2 regions of the Paenibacillus sp. MER TA 81-3 genome follow, and region 1 is predicted to be linked to the other one. Evidence: riboswitches for the same ligand, from Rfam matches in the RefSeq annotation. Region 1 holds a riboswitch; the other holds the start of a gene.
The links. A riboswitch is a leader RNA that binds a small molecule or an ion and turns the genes downstream of it on or off. The one in region 1 is predicted to bind magnesium.
Positions count from the first base shown of each region.

Region 2: linked by a shared signal. The riboswitch ahead of mgtE (magnesium transporter) and the one ahead of mgtA (magnesium-translocating P-type ATPase) in region 1 are both predicted to bind magnesium.

Region 1 is NZ_JAMAWB010000002.1:14,918-22,322, forward strand. It holds gene M3650_RS02315 (GNAT family N-acetyltransferase) at 1-512, opposite strand, end outside; gene M3650_RS02320 (magnesium transporter MgtE N-terminal domain-containing protein) at 679-855, opposite strand; gene M3650_RS02325 (MgtC/SapB family protein) at 943-1,641, opposite strand; gene speD (adenosylmethionine decarboxylase) at 1,965-2,354, opposite strand; M-box (ykoK) riboswitch at 2,715-2,887, shown strand; gene mgtA (magnesium-translocating P-type ATPase) at 3,252-5,897, shown strand; gene M3650_RS31740 (hypothetical protein) at 6,237-6,359, opposite strand; gene M3650_RS02340 (hypothetical protein) at 6,792-6,941, shown strand; partial or broken gene M3650_RS02345 (DNA translocase FtsK) at 7,088-7,333, opposite strand.
Region 2 is NZ_JAMAWB010000024.1:77,553-84,957, forward strand. It holds gene M3650_RS26110 (polysaccharide deacetylase family protein) at 1-843, shown strand, start outside; gene M3650_RS26115 (YkyA family protein) at 868-1,566, shown strand; gene mgtE (magnesium transporter) at 1,673-2,665, opposite strand; M-box (ykoK) riboswitch at 2,889-3,063, opposite strand; gene M3650_RS26125 (GNAT family N-acetyltransferase) at 3,314-3,868, shown strand; gene M3650_RS26130 (hypothetical protein) at 3,958-4,167, opposite strand; gene M3650_RS26135 (ROK family protein) at 4,659-5,645, shown strand; gene M3650_RS26140 (bifunctional 4-hydroxy-2-oxoglutarate aldolase/2-dehydro-3-deoxy-phosphogluconate aldolase) at 5,695-6,399, shown strand; gene M3650_RS26145 (alpha/beta hydrolase) at 6,528-7,405, shown strand, end outside.

The DNA of each region.
Region 1 (7,405 bases):
AAAAGAGCGGCGGCGATTCGATTCTTCCTGTATGGTTCGAGCACAAAAAGATCATGCAATCGGAATAGCTGTTGTCCCGAGCGCAAATGCGGCCCATAATTTTGCACCCAGCCATACCCTACAAGCTTTTGATCTACAGCCGCGATAGGCAAATAATGCTGTCTATTCTGAAAAATGGATAAAAATCGGGATTCGGCTAATTCCTTGGCATCGGTTGCTCCTCTGCGCTCAAGCAGGTTCCAGACTTGGTCCCATTCGCTTTCTGCTGCCGCTCTAATTTCAACATCGAATTGCTTCATGTAATATTCTCCTTCCACAGGTAGAAAGAAACCCGCATAACAGCCTCTTGAATAGCAGCAGCGGGTACGGGTTTCTAATGCCAGGTCATCGTTATGGTTGGGGCTCAAAAAAATGAAGACGATTGCCAAAGGGATCCGTAATAGACAATCACTTATCGTCGTGATCCAAGCCAGGACGAGCATGTTTATATTGCTTTGTTGTGAGTCGTTCATACAGGTATTCAATGTTAGCAACAGCAATACTCTTTCGCTTTCTCTACGTTAAATATACGAAAGATCGGTGTGACCGTTTTCATTTGAAACAAGTATATGCCATATAATTCCACAAGTCTAGCTTTCCACTTCATTCGCATCCGTGGAGACGGATATGACTTGCGAATTACGCTCCAGAGAAAACCTCTTTGTTCGACAGCAGCCCGATAAAATGAGTGGCATTATCCGAAGGAAGCTCATTCAACATCGTTATAGCATACTGATGATCGAGCTCCAGAATGTATTTTTTTTGCTGCAGCGGATGAAGCTCAGCGAAAATATGCCCAAATTCAGCTGGGGACAAGAAGGAATTCCTTAAATTGATATTCATTTAGCCTAATCATCATACAAGACTCCTTTCATCCAAAATGTTTATGCCTTCCGCTTGACATCACAAATTCTCGACATCCACCTTTAACACATGGTCCACTTTCTTAATGTAATAATATATTTCCGTCGTATATTGATTTTTCGGCACGGACAGCACCAAATCGATGAGCTGTCGTTCGTTATCGAGATCCTTAAGCTTTAAATGCCGTATTTTGAATTCATCTTTTTTGGCATGGCCAAACTGACCTTTACGTTCGAGCATCTTGATTAATTCAGTCATGCGCAAATTGGATTCCACTACAATCTTGACGGCGACATCGTACCGATTCAGCCTTGCCGGTCCAATTGATTTGATGAGGTAGGGCACGACATTAACAGCCGCAATCATCAGGATGACGCCACATGCCGCTTCCGCATAGAACCCTGCCCCGATCGCAATGCCAAGCGCCGAAGCTGACCATATAAGCGCCGCAGAGGTCAGGCCCGAAATAACCTCGTTGCTTCTTCGCAAAATGACACCCGCCCCAATGAACCCGACTCCGCTTACAATCTGCGCGGCCAATCGCATCGGATCCATATTAGGGTGATCCGCACCACCAAATTTGCCGAATGCTTCAATCGAAACGATGGTGAGTAGACAGCTGGCAATACAGATGATCATACTAGGCCTTAATCCCAATTGTTTTTGTTTAATTTGTCTATCGATTCCGATGAGCATTCCAAAAAATAAAGCAAGTCCCAGCTTCAGCACTATTTCCATAGTCAACGGCATCACCTCTCTATAGATCAAAAAAAGCTCCCCCGGAAAGGGAGAGCTGGCAGTGTACTTGTGTGGCTCACATGTCAAATAAACCTGCTTGAACAGACCCATCCTGCTTGATGGGATCGATGAAAATCCAAACACGGGGAACATGGGAGCGGCAAAAGAACAGAGCTCTTCCTCTTTACAGCAAATGAACAGACTGAAAACATGACATTTCGGCCTGGGCTGCTATCCATGAATATATTCCCCCTTTCCAACAAATATAAATCCTGCAAGCATTCTGGATTTTACTTCAGATGAATCATGTTGTCAATAGGTGTCTACATCGAAGTTATCGCTGGCGATTCTTCTATCATTTCTCCGACTCCCCGGATTAGCTTCTTCACAATATACGTTTTAGGCTTGAGCACAGACAGTAAATAGTGAATGGCTACTTCGGGATCAACCTTGTCCCCACAGGTGTAACAATCCAAAGCTGCGAACCCTTTTTCCGGATACGTATGAATCGAGAGATGGCTCTCTGACAATAACAAAAGTACGGTAGCCCCTTGGGGCTCAAATTGCTGTTCCGACACGGACAACACGGTTGCTCCACATTTTTCTGCGGCTTCGATCAGTTGGTTCTGTAAAAATTCAGCATTATTAATCCGGTCAAAATCAACTTCCCATAAGTCAGCCACGACGTGTCTTCCATACGTAGAGTAGGTCATTTGGCATTTCCCCTTTCTGGGGAGAAGACAATCAGCTTGCTGTTCCCAGCCTGATTATCTGCTGATGGCAGCACCATGCGAGCGCTTATCCTCCCCGCTCCTTGTTATGAGTAGTTTTGATTGCGATTGTCGACTGTCACTACTGTCCATGGTGCATACCCCCTTTGTTGCACACAAAATAGTAAAATACTGACAAGAAAATCGTACTTCCTGACCATCCAATTGTCAATCCTAACAAACTGCTTTGTTATGCCCATTTTTCTCATATTTACCGAACCGCATACACAGCAGCAGTATCTCTTTGAACAAATTTACAGCTTGACAAACGAAAATATAAGACTTAAGATGACTAGGAATTAAATAAGTCCTCGTTAGGTGAGGCTCCTATACAAACAGAGGCCACTGCCCAGAAATATCGAAAGATGCCCATGGGTAGAACAGGAACTGCCGGATTAAGGCTTTTCTTAAGGTGGCTAAGAGACATTGCATCTCTTTACGTTGTATAGTGCCAAAACTCGACTAGGGGGATCCGGAAGCTTTTTTGCGTGCGTTTCTAACCCTCTAGGTCTCCTGGAGGGTTTTTATTTTGCAGAGGGGGGAACATCCTTGGACAGTGGACCAACCAGCCGATTATGTAAGTTCAACCGATATCCTGTACTGAAGGAGAGCTGGCTTTGTCATGCTCTTGCGTGTTTCCCATACTTTTATTTCCATTCAAACTGCAGATGCAGGCGGGTGTATTTAAGTATGCGCAGTTGAGACATGCAAGCCCATGATGAATGCTCGGAACACTCGCTCTCCCTCCAACAGGGAGAGCTTTTTTGCGTTCAATTTGAAGTGAAGTAGAACAGGCGCTTTCAATCGAAAACGCCTGTTGTGTAGAGAGGAGTTAGAATAATGAACAAACCAATGAAAGATAAAGAAATGCAAAACCGCGAGATCGCGGAACGTTTAATCCAAGCTTCCATCGTCCACGAAGAGGATTTGATGGAAGAGTTTGGCACAAGTTCTGGGGGGCTCACGGACATAGAAGCCAACAAGAGACTGGAGCAATATGGGAAAAATCAAGTGGCGCACGAGAAAACACCAGCATGGTATGTCCAATTGCTTGCCTGCTTCAAAAACCCGTTTATTCTCATCCTGCTTTCCTTGGCCTTATTCTCATATATCGCCGATGATGATGTCGAAGCCGTCGTCATTATTACAACCATGGTCACTGTTAGTGTCATCATTACATTCACGCAAGAATTCCGTTCCGCACGCACCGCCGAGAAGCTGAAGGAAATGGTCAAAACGACAGCAACGGTGAACCGTCAATCTAAGCGCAAAGAAATTGATCTGGAACTGCTCGTCCCCGGTGATATCATCCATCTCTCCGCAGGCGACATGGTGCCGGCAGATGTCAGACTCGTTCACTCGAAGGATCTGTTTGTCGGAGAATCCGCTTTGACCGGTGAAGCGATGCCTGTGGAGAAGCTGGATACGCTGCCGCGCGGCGCCTCGAAGTTGGCTCGCAATCGCAACCAACTGACGCCCACCAATGCGCTGGAACTGAACAATATGTGTTATATGGGCACGAATGTAATCAGTGGTTCAGCCTCCGCTGTCGTTGTGTCGACGGGTGACCATACCTACTTCGGTTCAATGGCCAGCACCTTAATCGGCAAGCCGCCGCTTACGAGCTTCGACAAAGGCGTCAAGAGCGTTACCTTCGTGCTTATTCGCTTCATGCTCATTATGGTTCCTGTTATTTTCCTTATCAACGGGTTCACAAAAGGAGATTGGATGGACGCGCTGTTCTTCGGCTTATCCGTTGCGGTCGGCCTTACGCCGGAAATGCTGCCGGTTGTCGTGGCTGGCAATCTTGCCAAAGGCGCATCGATTATGGCGCGGAACAAAGTGGTCGTTAAACGGCTCAATTCAATTCAGAACTTCGGTGCCATGGACATCTTATGTACGGACAAAACCGGCACTCTGACTCAGGACAAAATTATTTTGGAACGTCATCTGGACATCAATGGCGAAGATGATAATCAAGTGTTGGAATATGCTTATCTGAACAGCTACCACCAGACTGGGCTGAAAAACTTGCTGGATGTGGCGGTTCTGGAGCACGCGGAGCTGTCGGATGTGTTGGGCGCAGAGAATAACTATTCGAAATTCGATGAGATTCCGTTCGACTTCAACCGCCGCCGCATGTCCGTCGTACTGGAGAAACGGGGCAACGGACATCTGCTCATCTGTAAAGGAGCTATGGAGGAAGTTCTAAGCATTTGTTCGCATGTGTCCGACAACGGGCAGATCGTCCCCCTCACGCCAGAACGAGCCGACCGGGCTCAACGATTGGTCAACAGCTTGAACATGGACGGCTTGCGAGTCATCGCCGTAGCCATTAAGCAAATGGCGGCAACAGACGAACCGTATAGCGTAAAAGACGAACAGGATCTCATACTGGCCGGATATATCGGCTTCCTCGATCCGCCGAAAGAAACGGCACGGGAGGCCATTCGGGCCCTGAAAGACAGCGGTGTGGAAGTAAAAATCATTACCGGAGATAACGCGGCGGTTACCCGCAAAGTATGTAAAGATGTCGGGCTTACTATCAGTGATATCGTGCTTGGAAGTGAGATAGAACGATTAACGGATCAACAGTTAGCCGATGTCGCCGAAAGCTCTAATGTCTTTGCCAAAGTGAATCCAATGCAAAAGGCGCGAATCGTCCGTGTCTTGAAAAGCAAAGGGCACACGGTCGGATTTATGGGCGATGGCATTAATGATGCAGTGTCGCTCAAAGAAGCGGATGTCGGTATTTCCGTAGATACGGCTGTCGATATTTCCAAGGAATCGGCAGACATCATATTGCTAGAAAAAAGCTTGATGGTACTGGAACGCGGCGTAATCGAAGGCCGTAAAACATTCGGAAACATGATCAAATATATTAAAATGACCGCAAGTTCGAACTTCGGCAACGTATTCAGCGTACTGGTCGCAAGCGCCTTTCTCCCATTTCTGCCGATGCTGCCGATTCATCTGCTGATTCAAAATTTGTTCTATGATATTTCCCAGCTCTCCATTCCTTGGGACCATATGGATAAGGAGTATTTACGCAAACCTCGGAAATGGGACTCAAAGTCTGTCAGCAGATTTATGATATTCATTGGCCCAATCAGTTCCATTTTTGATATCACTACCTACGCCTTGATGTGGTACATCTTCTCAGCCAATTCAATCGATCAGCAGACGTTATTCCATTCCGGTTGGTTTATCGAAGGGCTCCTATCGCAGACACTGATCGTGCATATGATTCGTACCGAGAAAATTCCATTCATCCAGAGCAGAGCCAGCATGCCTGTGTTATTGCTGACCTGTGCCATTATGATCGCGGGTATTTTTGTCCCGTTCTCGGGCTTTGGCGCGAGTCTCGGCTTGCAGCCGCTGCCAATGGAATATTTCCCATGGCTGGTGGGAACGTTGCTGTGCTATTGCGTGCTGACTCAACTGGTCAAAAAATGGTACATTCGCAAATTCAACGAATGGCTGTAACGGGGAGGCTATGTCTTGCCGTCGTAAGCAACAAGGGAGCCATTATGAAAGGCTGGGGGCTATGCCCCCAGCCTCTTTCATTTTAATGCCTGCAATCTGCCACTTAGCCAAGGCAAATTTTCGCTTCCTATTATAATAGAAGCTTTTCAACTTTCACATTAGCTTCTCCTTCATAATACTTCTAATTATGTTGCATTTACATAAAGAAATCCCGGTACCACAAACCCAAAATAAAAACGATTTGAAAGATGCACAAAGATGACTTTTAACCGGTGAAATCACAAAAAGAGCCGTTTGTAAGGCCCTTAATTGGAGAAATCATCGTTGTGTCCAAGCGCCTCATTCTGGCGATTCGCTTCTCTTCCACTTCCTGAAACGCAGATCATGAGCCAGCGCCAGCCATAAACAAAAACCTCCTGCAATCATTAAAGCGACAGTCAAAATCGGATATAACGAATTCATGATGCGCTCTTCCCCCTCATCGATTTTTCTTACTATATAAGTTGAACTAAATACCTTCCGATAATTGATAGTGTTGGATGACTTTCACCCATTCCATCTCAAACATGTCCTTTCTCAAATGGGTGATAATGATTATCATTAATTGTATTGTAATACAAAACATGCAGCCCTTTCAATACCGATATTCTTGAATAAGAACAGTAAGTAGCCTCTTCCAGTTAGAACGTCTAACGATATTGGATCATAAAGAGCCTCGCGCTGGCGATTATCGCAGCGTGGGGCTCTGTTAAATTTTTATGTATTTATGAAATAATAACCTGCCAAATGAACAGATTGCTCTTTTTTAGGATGTCATAAGGAATTTAATATCATGAGGGGGGATGAGAAGGAACTATATTGATAAAACTATTCCTGAATAAGGGGGTGTTATGGGTGGATAAAACGACAAAAAACGGACTGAAGAATTTAGAAAAGACCATTAAAGCTCAAGATTTTACTCAGGAAGAAAAAGATAGCCCACATGTTGAAACTGTCAAATCCGAGAAGATCCGTTACGAAAACGCTGATAGCATTTATGAATAGACGTGTGACCCGCCTGATGAAGTCCTAAGGCGGCTGCAACAAAGCCCAAGAACATGCAGGGCTCCCACGAAGATTATATGCTGTTTATCGTGGAACCCATCATTACCTAGTATTTGTGGTTCTGGTTGTTCTTTTAGTTTTTATTGTTACGGAACGCTCCGTATTATTGGAACGTTCCGTTCCATTCTTTTTGGCGCATCAACTTCTGTCAATGACTCAGCATCCATTTTCGAGACATATACTTCTTTTGGTAGTGGGCCGATTAATCCGGGTTGTTCCATTGCATCGATTAACCTAGACGCTCTTGTATGTCCTATCCTAAGCCTTCTCTGCAATAAAGAGGTAGATGCTTGTTTAGCTTTAGCAACAATCTTTACGGCCGTAATATATAATTCATCCGACTCGACTTCATCTTCGACTGTTCTTTTCGTTTCATCGGATGTTCTATATTTTCATTTTAGGAC
Region 2 (7,405 bases), on a different contig from region 1:
AGAGGAAGGGTGACGGTCGGCAAACGTCGCCGGAGAAGTCGCAAGAAATTTATAGGACGTACGATTCTGTTTTTGTTATTTGTGGCAATCGGCATAGGCATATATGCCGCAGGGAAGAGCTTGCTTGGCACGGTATCGGCCTCTGGCAGCGATCTGATCGTGACGGAAGTAGCCACGTTCGCCTCGGCGGCGAAAGAGAAAGAGATACCGAAAGAGTTTAATGGCATGACTCGCAAAGTTGCCTATTTGACGTTCGATGACGGACCGAGTAAATACTCTAACGATATGATGGACTTATTGAAGCAACACGATATTAAAGCGACTTATTTCATGTTGGGCGATAATATGAACACTTATCCGGATGCCGTCAAGCGAATGGTAGAAGAGGGTCATTATCCTGGGCTACATAGCATGACGCACGATTTCAACAAGCTCTATAAAAGCGGCGGTTCAGGGAATTTCATCAAGGAGTTCCAGGAAGCGCAGGGTATCGTGGAGAATCTGACCGGATTCAAGCCGACGCTGATTCGGGCACCATACGGCAGCGCGCCGCAAATCGGCGAGTCGTTCCGCAAGGATATTGCGGATGCGGGCTTTAAGATGTGGGATTGGACGCTCGATTCGCTTGACTGGAAGTTTATCGGACAGCCGAACCGGATTCTCGAGCAGATCAAAGGAACGTTAACGGCAGATGTGGAAGTTATTCTTCTTCACGATCGTCAGCAGACATTGGAAGCTTTGCCTTCCATTATTGAATATATTCAGAGCAAGGGCTATGAATTTGAAGTGTATGACCCGAATGCGCATTTCGTATGCAATTTCCATCACGACAAGCGATTATAGCATCCGGACTGGGAGGTTAAGAGATTGGCAAGCTGGAAGAAATTTACCGCTATCGCGGCATTGTTGTCTGTAGTAGTAGGATTGACCGGATGCGGCGCTTCGCCGACGACGAAGATATTCGAAGCGTTCGAGAAGGCTTCTTCGGCAGAAGTGAACGTTACGGCCGCCTTGGAAACGTTGAAGACGTTGGAAGATAAGGACGAGAAGCAATATATCAATATTTTAGATCAAGGGAAACAAGACAATCGCAACGTGCAAACGTTGATTGATAATACGAACAAAGCGTTGGAAGAACGCAAACAGGCGATTGAGCAAGTGAAGGTGCACCTTGATGACGCGCGCAGCCAGATGGGAGAATTGGATAAGGCCATCGCTAAGCTGAAGGATGAAGAGTTGAAGAAGCAGGCGGAACAGGCATACACCGCTTATGTGAAGCGATATGACACGTTCAAGGCATTGCATGAGAAGTATGGTCAATGGCTGGAACGCGAGCAATTCATCTATGACGAATTGAAGTCGCAAAATACGAAGCTGAAGTCGATTACGACAGGGATTTCCGAACGGAATGAAGTATACCGGCAAGTGGAGGAATTAAAGACACAGTTCAATGACTATACGACCCAATTTAACACGTTGAAGTCCACCTTTTATAAGGGGGCTGGCCTCCAGGTGACCAATACGGAAGCCAATCAGGACGATAACGCAGAGCAGCAAGAAGGATAGTATAACAGAATCAAGATAGAGTAAAAAGAGGGCCCAAGCGCCCTCCTTTTTTGTGTGAAAATGTAGGTAGTCCGACGGCATACGAGGCTTAACGCAACCTTGCTCTTTACAGATTCAAGTACGCAGATGCGATGGAAAAGTAAATCAAGACGCCGCAAATATCGGCAATGGACGTAATGAGCGGCGCGCTCGCTGTTGCAGGATCAAGCTTCAATTTGCTGAAAATGAACGGGAGCGACATCCCGATTAAGCTGCCGACCATAACAATAACTGCCATCGTTAGCGCAACGATAACGGCAATATCGATTCCGCCGCGGAACCACCCGATGCTTGCAACGGCTAACGCCATCGTGATGCCGAGGAAGAACGCGATCGATACTTCCTTCGTGAACAGCTTGAACCAGTCTCTTAGCTTAATGTCCCCGACAGCCATGGACCGGATCATGAGCGTGGATGCTTGAGAACCCGCATTGCCGCCACTATCTATGAGCAGAGGCAAGAAGAAGACCAGGGCCACGTTCGTGGCAATTAAATCTTCAAAAGAGGCGATACCCGCTCCTGAGAATATATTCATGAAGACGAGAATGATGAGCCAAGGGATGCGTTTTTTGTAGAGTGTGTAAATACTTGCTGTTTTCAAGTTTTGCGCAAAGGACGTAACAGGCGCCATCTTATGAAAATCTTCCGTCGCTTCCTTCCGCACGACATCCAGAATATCATCGACATCGATGAGGCCGACCAGCTGCGACTGGTGCAGCACTGGAATCGACACCAGATCTTTTTCCTCAAATATTTTAGCGACCGCTTCCTGATCGACGTCGGCTGTAACCGACACCACTTGCTTAATCATAATATCCTGAACACGAATATGATCTTCGGCGGTTAATAATTCTCTTACGGAGATGACGCCTTTCAACAATCCGTTGTGGCCCGTAATATAAATATAATAAATATTCGTCATGTTTTTTCCGTGCTTGCGGTAATAAGCAATGGCTTCTTCAACCGTAAATGTTTCATGAATGGCAAGGAACTGAGTTTTCATCAGCTTGCCAGCCGAATCCTCTTTATAATTTCCAATGACAACAGGTGCTAATACCATAGTAATGGACCTCCTTCATGGTCCATCTCTTCGTTAGATGATAAGAGACGGACGTTCTCCAAATATAATTATGAATGTGCTGTTGTGCTTGCTATGCGGTTCGGGACTGGGGGAACCATCCATCTCTCATCACCTCCTGAAATAGAAAAAACATCCGCAACGAAGAGGATGTTTGGTATACGCAGCAAATTTACATGCTAAAAAATATAGCAAATACAAGTGCCATTGCCCTCTATTCGTTGAGTTTTAGCACTATGTGGCATAGGATGACGCACGCGACATCCAGCTACGTTAAAAACCACCTTAAGTCGATGGTTTCTGTTGACCCATTGGCGTCTCTCGACATTTTTGGGCAGCAGCATATCTCCACATAGGAGCCTCACCTAACGAGGAATATGAAATTATGTTCTTGACTCTATATAGTTATAGCACCTTTTAACAATAAGTCAATGATTTCGGCACATTCATTTTTTGGGGTACATGCGGGTGCTTGTCCGAATACAGTATTTTAATCTTATGCAAACAGATATTCGTTGCAAAATTCATAGTTGCAACTTCACAGAATAGGGAGTAATGTTTACATAATAGAACATTAGTTCGCATTACGCAAATATCAACATTATGCTTTATAGAAAAAGGGAGAATTATATGGATCGACTGAAGACGGAAAATCAATGCGATAACGAGATCGAGATTGTACATGTGGGTGAGGAATGCGCCGAACTGCTGGCGGAGATCGGAGCAGCGACGTTTCGAGAAACGTTCGGGGAACTGTTCCAACCTGATACGCTCGCAAAATATGTGGAAGCGACGTTCGCCCCGGGGAAGCTGGCTGTGAGCTTGCAGAAGCCGCACAATCACTTCTATGTGGCCTATTGGGATGGGAAGCCTGCCGGTTACATGAAGCTGAAGGACGGTTCTGGCCATGAATCCGTCGATACGCCGCATCCGATGCAACTGCAAAAAATTTATGTGCAAGCTGATTTCCAGCGTCACGGTATCGGGCGTGAGCTTATGAACGTCTGCCTGGCACGAATGGAACAAGCTGTCCCTTCTGCCGTCTGGCTTGCTGTACTGGAAAGCAATGCGAAGGCGGTTCATTTTTACGAGTCATTCAGCTTCGAGACAGTAGGGTTGACAGAATACCGCTTTGAAGACGCATTGTTTCGTTATTTCGTCATGAGACGGGAAGCGGACGTGTAGGTGCATTGTGAAGATGGAATGTCAGGAACACAGGACCGGGAGCCTCTTGAGGCACGACAATAAAAAAGCTAACTCCTTCGAAGAAAGAGTCAGCTCCAGGTCTTAGCCACAAAGTCCGCAACGATGAGAAAGACGACGTAAGATACGACCGCAGAAGCGATATAAGTAATTCCAGCCTTCACACGCTGTTGGAAGAAACGAACTACACCGAGACTGAGAAGCGGGCATACGATAAGCAGGAAAAAAAGCACCGTTACGAACAATTGCGGGCTTATATTGCTAATGTCTACATACGTCATGGGTCATTCACCTCTTACAATCCGAATTAAAATAATACTTGAACCGGGGTCTCTTGAATAACGGTTGACCGGCAAGCTGCGTTAGCAGACTCGCTCCGGAAGCAAAGTACCTAATATACTGTAGGGAATTCAGAGCATTTAAGTCTGCACAATGATTCACGGCAGCTTAGAACTGGCTGGCTGCTCTGCTGCTGTAATTGGCTGTGATTTATCGCGCGTGGCGCGTGTGACATACATCACAGTACTATTATAGCGATTTGTACCAAGTTCGTCTTTAATATTGTTTCCAAGTTTGAGGCAAATTTAAGGCGAAATTATGGCGAACGCTTGAAGTGAGAAGCAGTCATTAACATCCAGAAAAGCTCGAATGTACGATGAATACGTTGTATATTCACAACAATTGGATTATGATTTTTTCAATCAAAAAGTTGACTGCTCCGTGCTATAATACGGATAAATCACAGCTATAAGGAAGGCAAGGTGGAGAAGTCATGCAATATATGATAGGAATCGATCTAGGTGGAACGAACATCGTGTGCGGCCTCGTGAGCGAGCGCTACGAGATGGTGGATAAGGTGAAGCGGCCGACGGAAGCAGCCCTCGGCGTTGATCACGTTTTGGATAAGATGGCCGACATGATTGATGAGCTGTTCGCGAAAACGGGGCTGGATCGCAGCCACTTGCTTGCTGTCGGAGCCGGTATTCCGGGATTTATTGATCCGGAGCGCGGTGTCAGCATCTTTGCATCCAATTTGAAGTGGCATGACGTGGACGTTGCCGGACGGTTGAGTGTCAAGGTTGGCGTACCTGTTTTTATAGATAATGATGTGCGCATGTATGTATATGGCGAAGCGATGAGCGGAGCAGGACGTGGAGCGGGTGTCGTGCACGGTGTGACCATCGGAACGGGGCTGGCAGCTGCTACCGTGGTGAACGGTGAATTGTATTACGGCAGCGGTTTCATGGCGGGCGAATTGGGACATGTAGCGATTGACGGCGAAACGACACCATGCGGCTGTGGACTTACTGGCTGCTTGGAGTCGGTCGTCTCCGCCACGGGCATCGTGCGCCAAGCGAAGCAAGCGCTGGAAGCGGGCCGAGACAGCATTCTGCGTGAGTCATACGAGCGCGGGGAACTGAGCGCCGCTCATGTCTCGCAAGCTTATGACGAAGGCGATGCGCTCGCTGTCGACATTTTGACCTATACCGGCCAAGTGCTTGGCAAAGGTTTGGCGTACTCCATTTCGCTCCTCAGTCCGGACGTTATCGTCATCGGAGGTGGCGGGGCACTGGCTGGAGAACGACTGTTCTCATCGGTGCGCGATACGCTGCAGCGCTCGGTCTATCACGGTTATTTGGAGCGGTTGACGATCCGTCAAGGGGAGTTGATTGATGATGGCGGAGTGATCGGCAGCGCGGCTTTTGCGAAGAATCGGGCGGAAAAGTTGCGTCATGCAGCTGCCGGAGGCGCAATGTAAGCAGGCTGTAGAATACGTCGTCCAGAGAACAAGAGAGGGGGAATGGCAGATGATGACGGAAGCCGATAAAGCAATGATGAAAATCGATAACTCGATAACGGCAGCCGGTATCTCCATAACGGAGCAGATGCTGCAGACACGCATCATAGCTATTTTTCGCGGCTTTACCGGAGAGGCGGCCGATCTTGCCGGTGAGGCGCTGGTGACAGGCGGCGTCCGCTTCATGGAAGTGACCATGAATACGGAAGGCGCTGCGAAGATCATCCACCGTTGGCGGGAACGGTTCGACGGCAGGGCATATATCGGCGCGGGAACAGTAACGGATCTTGATGAAGCCCGAGAGGCGTTCGCATGCGGAGCACAGTTTTTCATTTCTCCGAATTTGGACGAGGAGGTCATCTCCTTTGCGGCTGAGCGCGGTGTGGATGTGTGGCCTGGTGTGCTTACACCGACGGAAATCGTTCGTGCTTGGAAAGCTGGGGCGAAGGCGGTCAAGCTGTTCCCGATCGGAACGCTTGGTTCGGATTATATTCGGGAAATCCGCGGCCCGCTGCAGCACATTCCTATCATTGCCACGGGCGGAGTGGACATGAACAACGTTGCGGATTACTTGAAGGCGGGTGCTTCTGCCTTCGGTCTGGGCTCCAAGCTGGTGCGTACCGACTACATTCAAGAAGGACAGTTCGAGCAGCTGGCGCAGCACGCCCAACGCTTTGTTCTAACCGTGCAGGAAAAAGCGCTGGAAAACGGGTAATTGCTGTACGTTTATCTGACCGTAGAAATTTTGCGCCTGGGAGCTTCGGATAACGCTGCTGCGAGTGAAGTATAATAGATAGAAAATGAACGTGAGGCAATCATAAAAGAGAGGCGATATTAGTGGCTATGCTTTGGACATATGGTGTGGGTGCCCTGGCTCTCGTCAGCAGCGCAGCGGGTGGAGCTTGGGCGTTGGCGGTAAAGAGTCAGTCCCCACGGCAAATTCCGGTGAGCACCGAGCCCGATCGTCCCTTTGATCGGGTAACGTTTGAAGGCTGCGCTACGCTTCAAGGCTGGTTCATCTGGGGAAAAGGGAATACGCCAGTCAAAAAGGCCCCGGTTATCATTGTTGCACATGGTTGGGGCTCTAATCGTGCGCGTGTGCTTCGTTATGCTTATCCGCTCACAGATGCAGGCTTTAATGTGCTCATGTATGATGTAACCAGTCACGGAGAGAGCGGATCGGTGAAGGCGCCATCCGCATTATTGTTCCGGGACGATTTGCTGGCTGCGGTGCGCTACGTGCGGAAGCGTCCGGATGTGGACGGCGAGCGCATCGGAGTGATTGGACATTCATTGGGCGGCTTCGGCGCTGTCTTGGCGTTGGATGAAGGGCTGGCCGTCCAGGCTGTCGTCACCGATTCGATGCCTTCCCGTCCGTTAACGATGGTTGCGGCGGAGCTGAAGCGGCATAAGCTGCCTACGTTTCCGCTCGCAACGGTCATACCGCGTATTTGGCTGTATCGTTCCCAGATTCCAACTGCTGTCTACGACGGTCTGGATCTGGCGAAAAGCTTGTCCGGCAATTATGCGCGCACAGAGGGAAGAGTACCGCTGCTGCTGGTCCATTCCCGCAACGACGGCTATATTCCTGCCAGCGATTTGGAAAATGTGCTGCAGCGGTTGTCTTATCATCAGCCGCATTTGATTGTCGATTCAGACGGCCACAGCAGCTCGGACAGAGATCCCGCGTTCTGGCCGGAAGTGCTGCCGTTTTTGCGGCA